Regions from separate parts of the Mesobacillus sp. AQ2 genome, predicted to be linked through region 2. Evidence: predicted binding sites of a transcription regulator. Region 2 holds the regulator's gene; the other holds the start of a gene.
What was found. Region 2 encodes CtsR, which represses protease genes until heat stress. Its sites were predicted from a motif close to ATGGTCAATAAAGGTCAAACA; they were not measured.

Region 1: QNH36_RS08020 (ATP-dependent Clp protease ATP-binding subunit) is a predicted target of CtsR. The motif match lies at 2,533-2,553, and genes of this name have one in related genera.

What each region holds. Positions count from the first base shown of each region.
Region 1 covers NZ_CP126080.1:1,629,876-1,634,307, forward strand. The annotation lists gene QNH36_RS08015 (efflux RND transporter permease subunit) at 1-168, opposite strand, end outside; gene QNH36_RS08020 (ATP-dependent Clp protease ATP-binding subunit) at 295-2,448, opposite strand; gene QNH36_RS08025 (YkvI family membrane protein) at 2,859-3,908, shown strand; gene QNH36_RS08030 (DUF8580 domain-containing lipoprotein) at 4,134-4,432, opposite strand, start outside.
Region 2 covers NZ_CP126080.1:106,887-111,318, reverse strand. The annotation lists gene clpC (ATP-dependent protease ATP-binding subunit ClpC) at 1-752, opposite strand, end outside; gene mcsB (protein-arginine kinase McsB) at 757-1,839, opposite strand; gene mcsA (protein-arginine kinase activator protein McsA) at 1,842-2,387, opposite strand; gene QNH36_RS00560 (CtsR family transcriptional regulator) at 2,416-2,877, opposite strand; gene QNH36_RS00555 (hypothetical protein) at 3,051-3,230, shown strand; rRNA gene rrf (5S ribosomal RNA) at 3,488-3,603, opposite strand; rRNA gene QNH36_RS00545 (23S ribosomal RNA) at 3,828-4,432, opposite strand, start outside.

The DNA.
Region 1 (4,432 bases), 1.5 Mb from region 2:
AGAAGCCCCCGGGTATATGACTTCCACAGAGAGCTGGGGAAATTCGATATTTGGCAGCAAATCAACCTTTAGCCTGGTGAATGAGTACAGGCCGCCAAGTATCAGTAAAAATGAAATGATGAATACAGCGAATGCATTTTTAAGACTGAATCTTGTCAAAAATCCCATTAGAATACCTCTTTTCTATAAAAAAGCTATGACTCTATTCTATATGCCTTCTATGTAGTTTTCATTTTTAAACTGTAAAAAATAAAAATAACCCGAAGTTTCAAAACTTCGGGCATCAAATAAATATTATTTCTGCTTGATGATAATCTGGTCAGTTTCAATGACCGCTTCCAACTGGTTTGCTTCCGGAGCTTCAAGAATGAAATCGGCAATGGAATCCTCCAGTTGTTCCTGGATGGAACGACGCAGCGGGCGTGCACCGAATGCTGGATGGTATCCAAGCTCAGCCAGTTTTGCCTTCACTTCCACTGTCACTTCAAGGCTGATATTCTGCTCTGCAAGTGTTTCTTTCAACTCTGCAAGCATCAAATCCACAATCTGAAGAAGGTGTTCCTTCTCAAGAGACTTGAACTCTATGATACTGTCGAAACGGTTCAGGAATTCTGGCTTGAAGAATCCTCCGAGTGAATCGAGAATGCTTGATTCATTGACAGCAGTATTCTGGTCAAATCCTACCTTGATGGTTTTATGTCCAACACCTGCGTTGCTTGTCATAATGATGACTGTGTCCTTAAAGCTTACTGTACGGCCTTGGCTGTCAGTCAGGCGGCCGTCTTCGAGAATCTGCAAGAACATATGCTGTACATCTGGATGAGCTTTTTCAATCTCGTCCAGTAAAATGATGCTGTATGGGTTGCGGCGGACTTTTTCCGTCAACTGGCCAGCTTCATCATGGCCTACATAGCCTGGAGGAGAACCAATCAGCTTGGAAACACTGTGCTTCTCCATATACTCACTCATGTCGAGACGGACCATTGCCTCCTTTGAACCAAAGAGTTCCTCAGCCAAAGTCTTGGTCAGCTCTGTCTTACCGACACCAGTAGGGCCGACGAACAGGAACGAGCCGATTGGACGGTTCTTTGATTTCAGACCCGCACGGCTGCGGCGGATCGCTTTGGCTACTTTCTGCACGGCATCTTCCTGTCCAATGACTTTGCCATTCAGGTTGGCAACAAGATTTTTCATCTTTTCCTGTTCATCTTCCTGAAGCTTGCCGACGGGAATGCCAGTTTTCTTCTCGATGATTTCCTGGATATGCTTGACTGTTACAACAGGTCGTTCAGCATTGCCATTTTCGTTTATTGCTTTCTCAAGCTTCGCTTCTTCATCACGGAGCCTGGCAGCAGTTTCATAGTCTTCCTGCTTCAATGCTTCTTCCTTTTCCTTCGCAATTTCAGCAAGGCGGCTTTCAGCATCATTTTTATTTGTATAGTCAGAAACCAGGTTTAGCTTGGATCCTGCTTCGTCCATTAGATCAATCGCTTTGTCTGGAAGGAAACGATCCTGGATATAGCGTTGAGAAAGCTGGACACATGCCTTGATGGCCTCATCCGCAAAAGTCACCTGATGGAAATCCTCATACTTGGACTGAATTCCTGCCAGGATTTCGATGGCCTCGTCCACAGTTGGTTCCAGTACATGGACGGGCTGGAATCGTCTTTCTAAAGCGGCATCTTTTTCAATTTTGCGGTATTCCTTCAGGGTTGTCGCACCTACTACCTGAAGTTCACCACGGGCAAGTGCTGGCTTCAGGATATTGCCTGCATCCATGGAACCTTCAGCAGAACCTGCACCTACAAGCTGGTGGATTTCGTCAATGAAAAGAATGATGTTTTTGCGTGCCTGTAATTCAGAAATCAATTGCTTCATTCTTTCTTCGAATTGACCACGGATTCCGGTGTTCGATACCATTGAAGCGACGTCTAAAAGGTAGACTTCTTTATTCTTCAGCTTCTCTGGCACATCACCTTCGACAATCTTTAAGGCAAGGCCTTCTGCAATAGCTGTTTTACCTACACCAGGTTCACCGATCAGTACAGGGTTATTTTTATTTCTTCTATTTAATATTTCAATCACACGTTTAACTTCTTCGTCCCGGCCAATAACAGGGTCAATCAAACCTGTCTTGGCAATTTGAGTCAGGTTTCTTCCATATTGGTCAATAAAGCCATTCCCACCGCCGGCTGTTTTAGTTACAGAAGCAGGTTTTGAATTCTGGGGTTCATCATTCATATTCCCAGAGAATTGTTTGAACATATCATTAAACGGCGAACCTCCGAATCCGTTAAAACCGGACGTTGGGCTGCCGAGTGAAGCACCTAATTTTTCTCTCTCTTTTTGGTAGCAGTCTTCACAGAGCATTAAATGCTTCTGGTTACCATTTAAGCTTACCTTCAATTGAATATTCGCCTGTTTTTCCTGGCAATTTTGGCAGAGCATTTAAATTCCTCCTTCAAATTTTTCCTATATTTAATCAAAAAAGTCTTTGACTTTGACTATCTTTGATCAATTTAACTTTATTATACTTTGACCAACTTTGACTTTCAAGATATTTGTCTGTAGAAATTATTGGTAATTCAATATAACATTGCGGGCATACTCTCCTCATGATAAAACGCTATTTTCGCCTAAAGTATTGCTTTCCGGGCTAATTCCATTTTCAACTCCCTATATGGCTTCGAGGCTCTTTTCGACTGTGCACCGAGATGGATGGAAAGGAATATTCGAAAACCGAGCAGGCTGTTTTTACTGATGATGTGAAAGCAACGGAGTTCATGAAATGAGCTTAATAAAAAGCTCGTCATGGTTTGTCTTTCCATACATATATTGAGAAGAGGGAGGGGAACGCTTTGAAAACAAATTGGGGTGCTGCCTTTCAAATTGCAGCTGTTTATGTCGGAACTGTGGTGGGGGCTGGTTTTGCGACCGGAAGGGAAATCGTTGAATTCTTTTCCCGTTTTGGCATATTTGGACTGATTGGAGTGTTCATGGCTGGATACATTCTTACATATATGGGTGCTAAATTAATGCGTATTGCAGCGGCCATTGGTGCCCGTTCTTATGAAGAAATGAATGTGCATTTATTCGGGCGATTTTTTGGAAGGATCATTAATATATTGATGCTGTTCATGCTTCTTGGCGTTTGTGCTGTTATGCTTTCCGGAGCCGGGGCTGTATTTGAGGAACAACTGGGATTAACGAAATCACTTGGAATCATTGTAACGATTGCTTTGTCACTTGCAGTAATGGTAGTCGGCCTAAAGGGCGTTTTTGCAGTTAATACTTTTGTGGTTCCGATGATGATCTTGTTCAGCCTGATTCTATTTTCCCTGTCAGTCAAATTGCCTGGTTTTTTTGAACAGGTTGTGTTTATTCCATATGCCGAGGATGGCTGGAAAGCCGTAATCGGCCCGTTTTCCTATACGGCACTGAACCTGTCTCTTGCCCAGGCGGTGCTTGTACCTGTCGCGGCAGAGATAAAGGACGATCAGACAGTTAAGTGGGGGGGGATTCTTGGGGGAATTGCACTGACATTGATTTTGCTCTCAAGTCACTTGACTTTGATTATGCTTCCAGGATTCGATACATTCGAGATTCCGATGGCGGTTATCATGAAACAGCTGGCAGCCAGCCTTTATTGGATATTTGTCTTAATTGTTTATGGTGAAATTTTCACATCTGTAATCGGCAATATCTATGGTCTGGAAAGACAGATACAAAAACATATCAAAGTGCCAAGCATGCTGATTGTCTCTTTTCTCTTCCTGATCTGTTATTTCATCAGCTTGATTGATTATGGAACACTTCTTTCGTTCCTGTATCCGGTATTCGGCTATATCAGCTTAGTATTCATTGTCTTACTGTGGATGAAGCCTGTCAATTTAACAAATCGATCATAAAAAAAGGCTGTTTTCGTAAAGATTGTTGTTAAAATCTTAAAGCCGATTTTAACGTGCTATAAGCAATTTTGTAGTTCGTTTTTAAGTGTGCAAGCTCTTTTCTCATAATAAGCTTGAATTTTATAAAGAAAACTAGGTCATTCAATCCCATTTAGTAGTCAATAGCAACAAAGTTTGAGAAAAGAGCCTAAAAAAAAAAGAAGGGGGGTGCCCTTCTTTTTTTATTTATTTCTCTTCTTTCATGATTGTCTTCGCCATTTGGATGAAGGCATCACGATGATCAGAACCTTCTTTTGTGAATAGAGTAAGCTTCAAAGGCTGTTCTTCATTTTTAATAAGGTAGGTGGTAACATTGTCTGCTCCGTTTTTTGTTTCCATACCCCAGGCATTGCTGAAAAATGGATCCTCAGGAATTTCAGTTTCATTTACCTCAGGCCCGACTGCGGCCAGCTGCGCCTTTGCGTTTTCTTCAACCATTTCCCATTCTGCATCTGCTGGAAGCAGTTCTATCCTCATGAAGATAC
Region 2 (4,432 bases):
GTGCCCGCAACAACTGTACCCATATCAAGAGTCATAACACGCTTGTCACGAAGGATTTCAGGCACTTCATTATTGACGATTTGCTGTGCCAGGCCTTCAGCGATCGCCGTTTTACCGACACCCGGCTCCCCGATCAGTACAGGGTTGTTCTTTGTCCGGCGGCTCAGCACTTCAATGACACGCTGGATTTCCTTGCTTCGGCCGATGACCGGATCAAGGCTGCCTTCCCTTGCGATGGCTGTCAAATCCCTTGCCAGACTATCAAGAGTCGGAGTATTGGCATTTGCCGTACCGCCTCCCTGATGGCCGGACGTTTCATTGCTGCCAAGCAGCTGAAGGACCTGCTGGCGCGCTTTATTCAGACTGACACCAAGATTGTTCAACACCCTGGCTGCAACGCCCTCTCCCTCACGAATCAAGCCAAGAAGGATGTGCTCTGTGCCTACATAGGAATGACCAAGCTTTCTCGCTTCATCCATGGAAAGTTCAATCACCTTCTTGGCTCTAGGAGTATAGTGGATTGTCTGGGATGTTTCCTGGCCGCGGCCAATCAGATTTTCCACTTCCTTCTGGATCTTCTCTGCGCCAAGGCCGAGACCATAAAGCGCCTTAGCTGCTATGCCCTCACCTTCACGCACAAGGCCAAGTAAGATGTGTTCTGTACCGATATTGTTATGTCCAAGGCGGATTGCCTCTTCCTGTGCGAGTGCCAATACTTTTTGTGCTCTCTCTGTAAATCGTCCAAACATCATAAGATCATCCTCCTGACTCGTCTTTTGTTTCCATTTTCAGTCGTTCTCTTATTAAAGCAGCTCTGCGGATATCCCGCTCATTCGGTCTTAACGGCCCTCCCGCATATTGCTGCAAAAAACCCGGCTGAGTCAAAATCATTAATTCATTCAAAATTGATTTCGATATATTCTTTATATAACCCATATCTATTCCAAGCCTTAAATCAGACAGGCATCGTGCAGCTTCCTTTGTCTCGATGATCCTGCTGTTGGCAAGCGTCCCGTAAGAGCGAAACACTCTGTCTTCTAATTGTATGTTCGAAGTCTTCGCTAATGCTTCCCGCGCCGACCTTTCCTGAGATATTATCTGGCCGACGACACTTTTCAAATCATCCACGATATCATCTTCCGATTTTCCAAGCGTGATCTGGTTCGATATTTGAAAGATATTGCCCAGTGCTTCACTGCCCTCACCGTAAATACCTCTTACCACCAAACCCAGCTGGTTAATCGCCGGGACAATCCGGTTCATTTGCTGAGTCAGAACGAGGCCCGGCAGGTGCATCATCACCGATGCCCTCAGGCCAGTTCCTGCATTCGTCGGGCAGCTGGTCAGATAGCCAAATTTTTCATCAAAAGCATAGTTCACATACTCTTCAAGCCAGTCATCGATTTCATTGGCAGCCTTTAAAGCTTCAGTTAACTGGAAGCCCGGGAATAAACATTGAATCCTTATATGATCCTCTTCATTGATCATGATGCTAATTTCTTCATTACCCGACAAGAGCACTGCACCATGAACAGCGTTTTCCGCTAAATGCGGGCTGATTAAATGCTTCTCGACCAAAACCCGTTTCTTCATAGGTGGTATCTCATCCATTTTGATCATTTCCAGCTGTCCAAAGCCAGCTGCAGAAGTTTGGCTGGCACGCTCCATGATCGTGCCGATGACCGCCTCTGCCTCTCCATCGGTGAACAAGGTGGGAAAGTTATATTCATCAAGATTTCTTGCAAAACGGATGCGAGAGCTTAGGACAATATCTGAATCAGGACCATCATCACTCATCCAGGAGCTGACAGCCTGATTGATGAACTTCTCCAATGACAAGGCTACTCCCCTCCCTCTTGACCTGCTGACAATTTCCTTTCGAGTTCCCTTATCTGGTCCCTCGTCCCGGCAGCTTGCTCAAATTCTTCCTCAGAAATTTGGTGCTTTAGGGTCTGCTTAAGATGATCGATTGTCTTCCTTAAATGAAGGTCACCGCCGATCCTTTTCGGTATTTTTCCATTGTGCATGGAATTTCCGCTATGGAGTCTCCTGACAATTGGCGTCAATTGCTCCCGAAAAGCATCATAGCAGGTCGCACAGCCAAACCGGCCTACTTTTACAAACTGCGGAAATGTCATCGAGCACTGAGGGCACTGAGCAACTTGCTCAGTCTCAAAAGCTTCCTTTTTTTGTTCAAAAGCAGGCTCCATATTCAATAAACCGGCCAGCAAACTATTGATCGAAAAAGCAGGGCCATTGCTCATCATGAACAAGTCACCTTTTTCCTGTGCACACTTTTCGCACAAGTGCAGTTCCGACTTTTCCCCATTTGAGTAATTCGTGAAGTGCAGCGTTGCCGGCCTTTGATTGCACTGTTGGCAAATCAATGCCCTCACCTCTTTGTCTGCTTTGGTATTATTTATACTTCAATGCCATCAGCATCGCCTTCAACATTCTCGCTCTCAGCTCATCCCGCTGCGGCAGCTCGATATACAGGACAGACCTGTCGAGTACACTCAGCATGATTTTTGCTTCACGGTCTGTGACTACATCTTCCTCAACAAGCCGGTAGATGACATCTTCAGCACTGCTTTGCGAAATTCTCGTCCGAATCAAAGACAGTAAATCATCAATCAAGTGTGCATGATCATAAGCCTGGACTTTGATGATCCGGATATAGCCGCCGCCACCCCGTTTGCTCTCAACAAGATAGCCTCTTTCAATCGTGAATCTTGTATTGATAACATAATTGATCTGGGACGGCACGCATTGAAATTTATCGGCGATTTCACTTCGTTTGATTTCCAAAATGTCTTTATCGCTCATTTCCAAAACCTGCTTAAGGTAATTCTCAATGATGTCCGATATATTCCTCACTAAACCTCCCCCAATCTGACTTTGACTATATTTGACATTAATTATACAAAAAAATATTTTTTGTTGCAATCAATGCATCTTGTATTATTTTCGCCAAAATTATGTATGCCAAAACATGCCAATGAGGGGTGTGTTGGTTATTATACCCATTTCAGAGGGGGCGGAAACTTGTAATGAGAAAAGGAAATGAGATTTTTCGTAACATTATATGGGCAGGCGGAATCAATAGTGACTCTATCCGTGAGATAACTGGAGGGTGGTATTTGCTTGTGGGAAAAAGAGGATTTGGTGCTGATTCTAGGGTTATTTCATATCAAGCTAGGCGTTTTTGTTTGAAAATGTTTGCCAAATGAGTAGTTTTTACGGTAAAAGTGTACCTAAGAGTTCTTTTACGAGGATCCATTCAGAATTTTATTGGCGATTTTTTGATTTTATCGACCACATTTTCGAAATTATCGGCGGATTTACAAATATATCGACCAAATCCAGAGATATATCGACCACTTTGACAAAGATATCAACCAACCTGGCTAAACGGAAAAATTCTGCTTCTCATGAAAATTTGATCAAAACACAAAAAAAGAACAGCCATTCAGCTGTTCTTTCGTGTGCCCGGCGGCGTCCTACTCTCACAGGGGGAAACCCCCAACTACCATCGGCGCTGAGAAGCTTAACTTCCGTGTTCGGTATGGGAACGGGTGTGACCTTCTCGCCATCGCCACCAGACTATTTGGTTTGAGGTTTTAGTTATTTTGCTACCGCAAAAAACTTTGTACCCTCAAAACTAGATAATGTGTAAGAAGAAATCAAGAGAATCGAATGATCATTGTCCAGCTCCGGCTCCTAGCCTCTCGAGTCGCTTCGGTCCATCCGCCGAAGTCAAAGAACGACTTCAACTGCTGGCCCTCCAGCGCTTGTCGAGGCTGTACAGTCGCCTACGCTTTTCGTATTTGGTTAAGTCCTCGAACGATTAGTATCAGTCAGCTCCACACGTCACCGCGCTTCCACCTCTGACCTATCAACCTGATCATCTTTCAGGGTTCTTACTAGCTTGCGCTATGGGAAATCTCATCTTGAGGGGGGCTTCATGCTTAGATGCTTTCAGCACTTATCCCGTCCGCACATAGCTACCCAGCGATGCCTTTGGCAAGACAACTGGTACACCAGCGGTGCGTCCATCCCGGTCCTCTCGTACTAAGGACAGCTCCTCTCAAATTTCCTGCGCCCACGACGGATAGGGACCGAACTGTCTCACGACGTTCTGAACCCAGCTCGCGTACCGCTTTAATGGGCGAACAGCCCAACCCTTGGGACCGACTACAGCCCCAGGATGCGATGAGCCGACATCGAGGTGCCAAACCTCCCCGTCGATGTGGACTCTTGGGGGAGATAAGCCTGTTATCCCCGGGGTAGCTTTTATCCGTTGAGCGATGGCCCTTCCATGCGGAACCACCGGATCACTAAGCCCGACTTTCGTCCCTGCTCGACTTGTAGGTCTCGCAGTCAAGCTCCCTTGTGCCTTTACACTCTGCGAATGATTTCCAACCATTCTGAG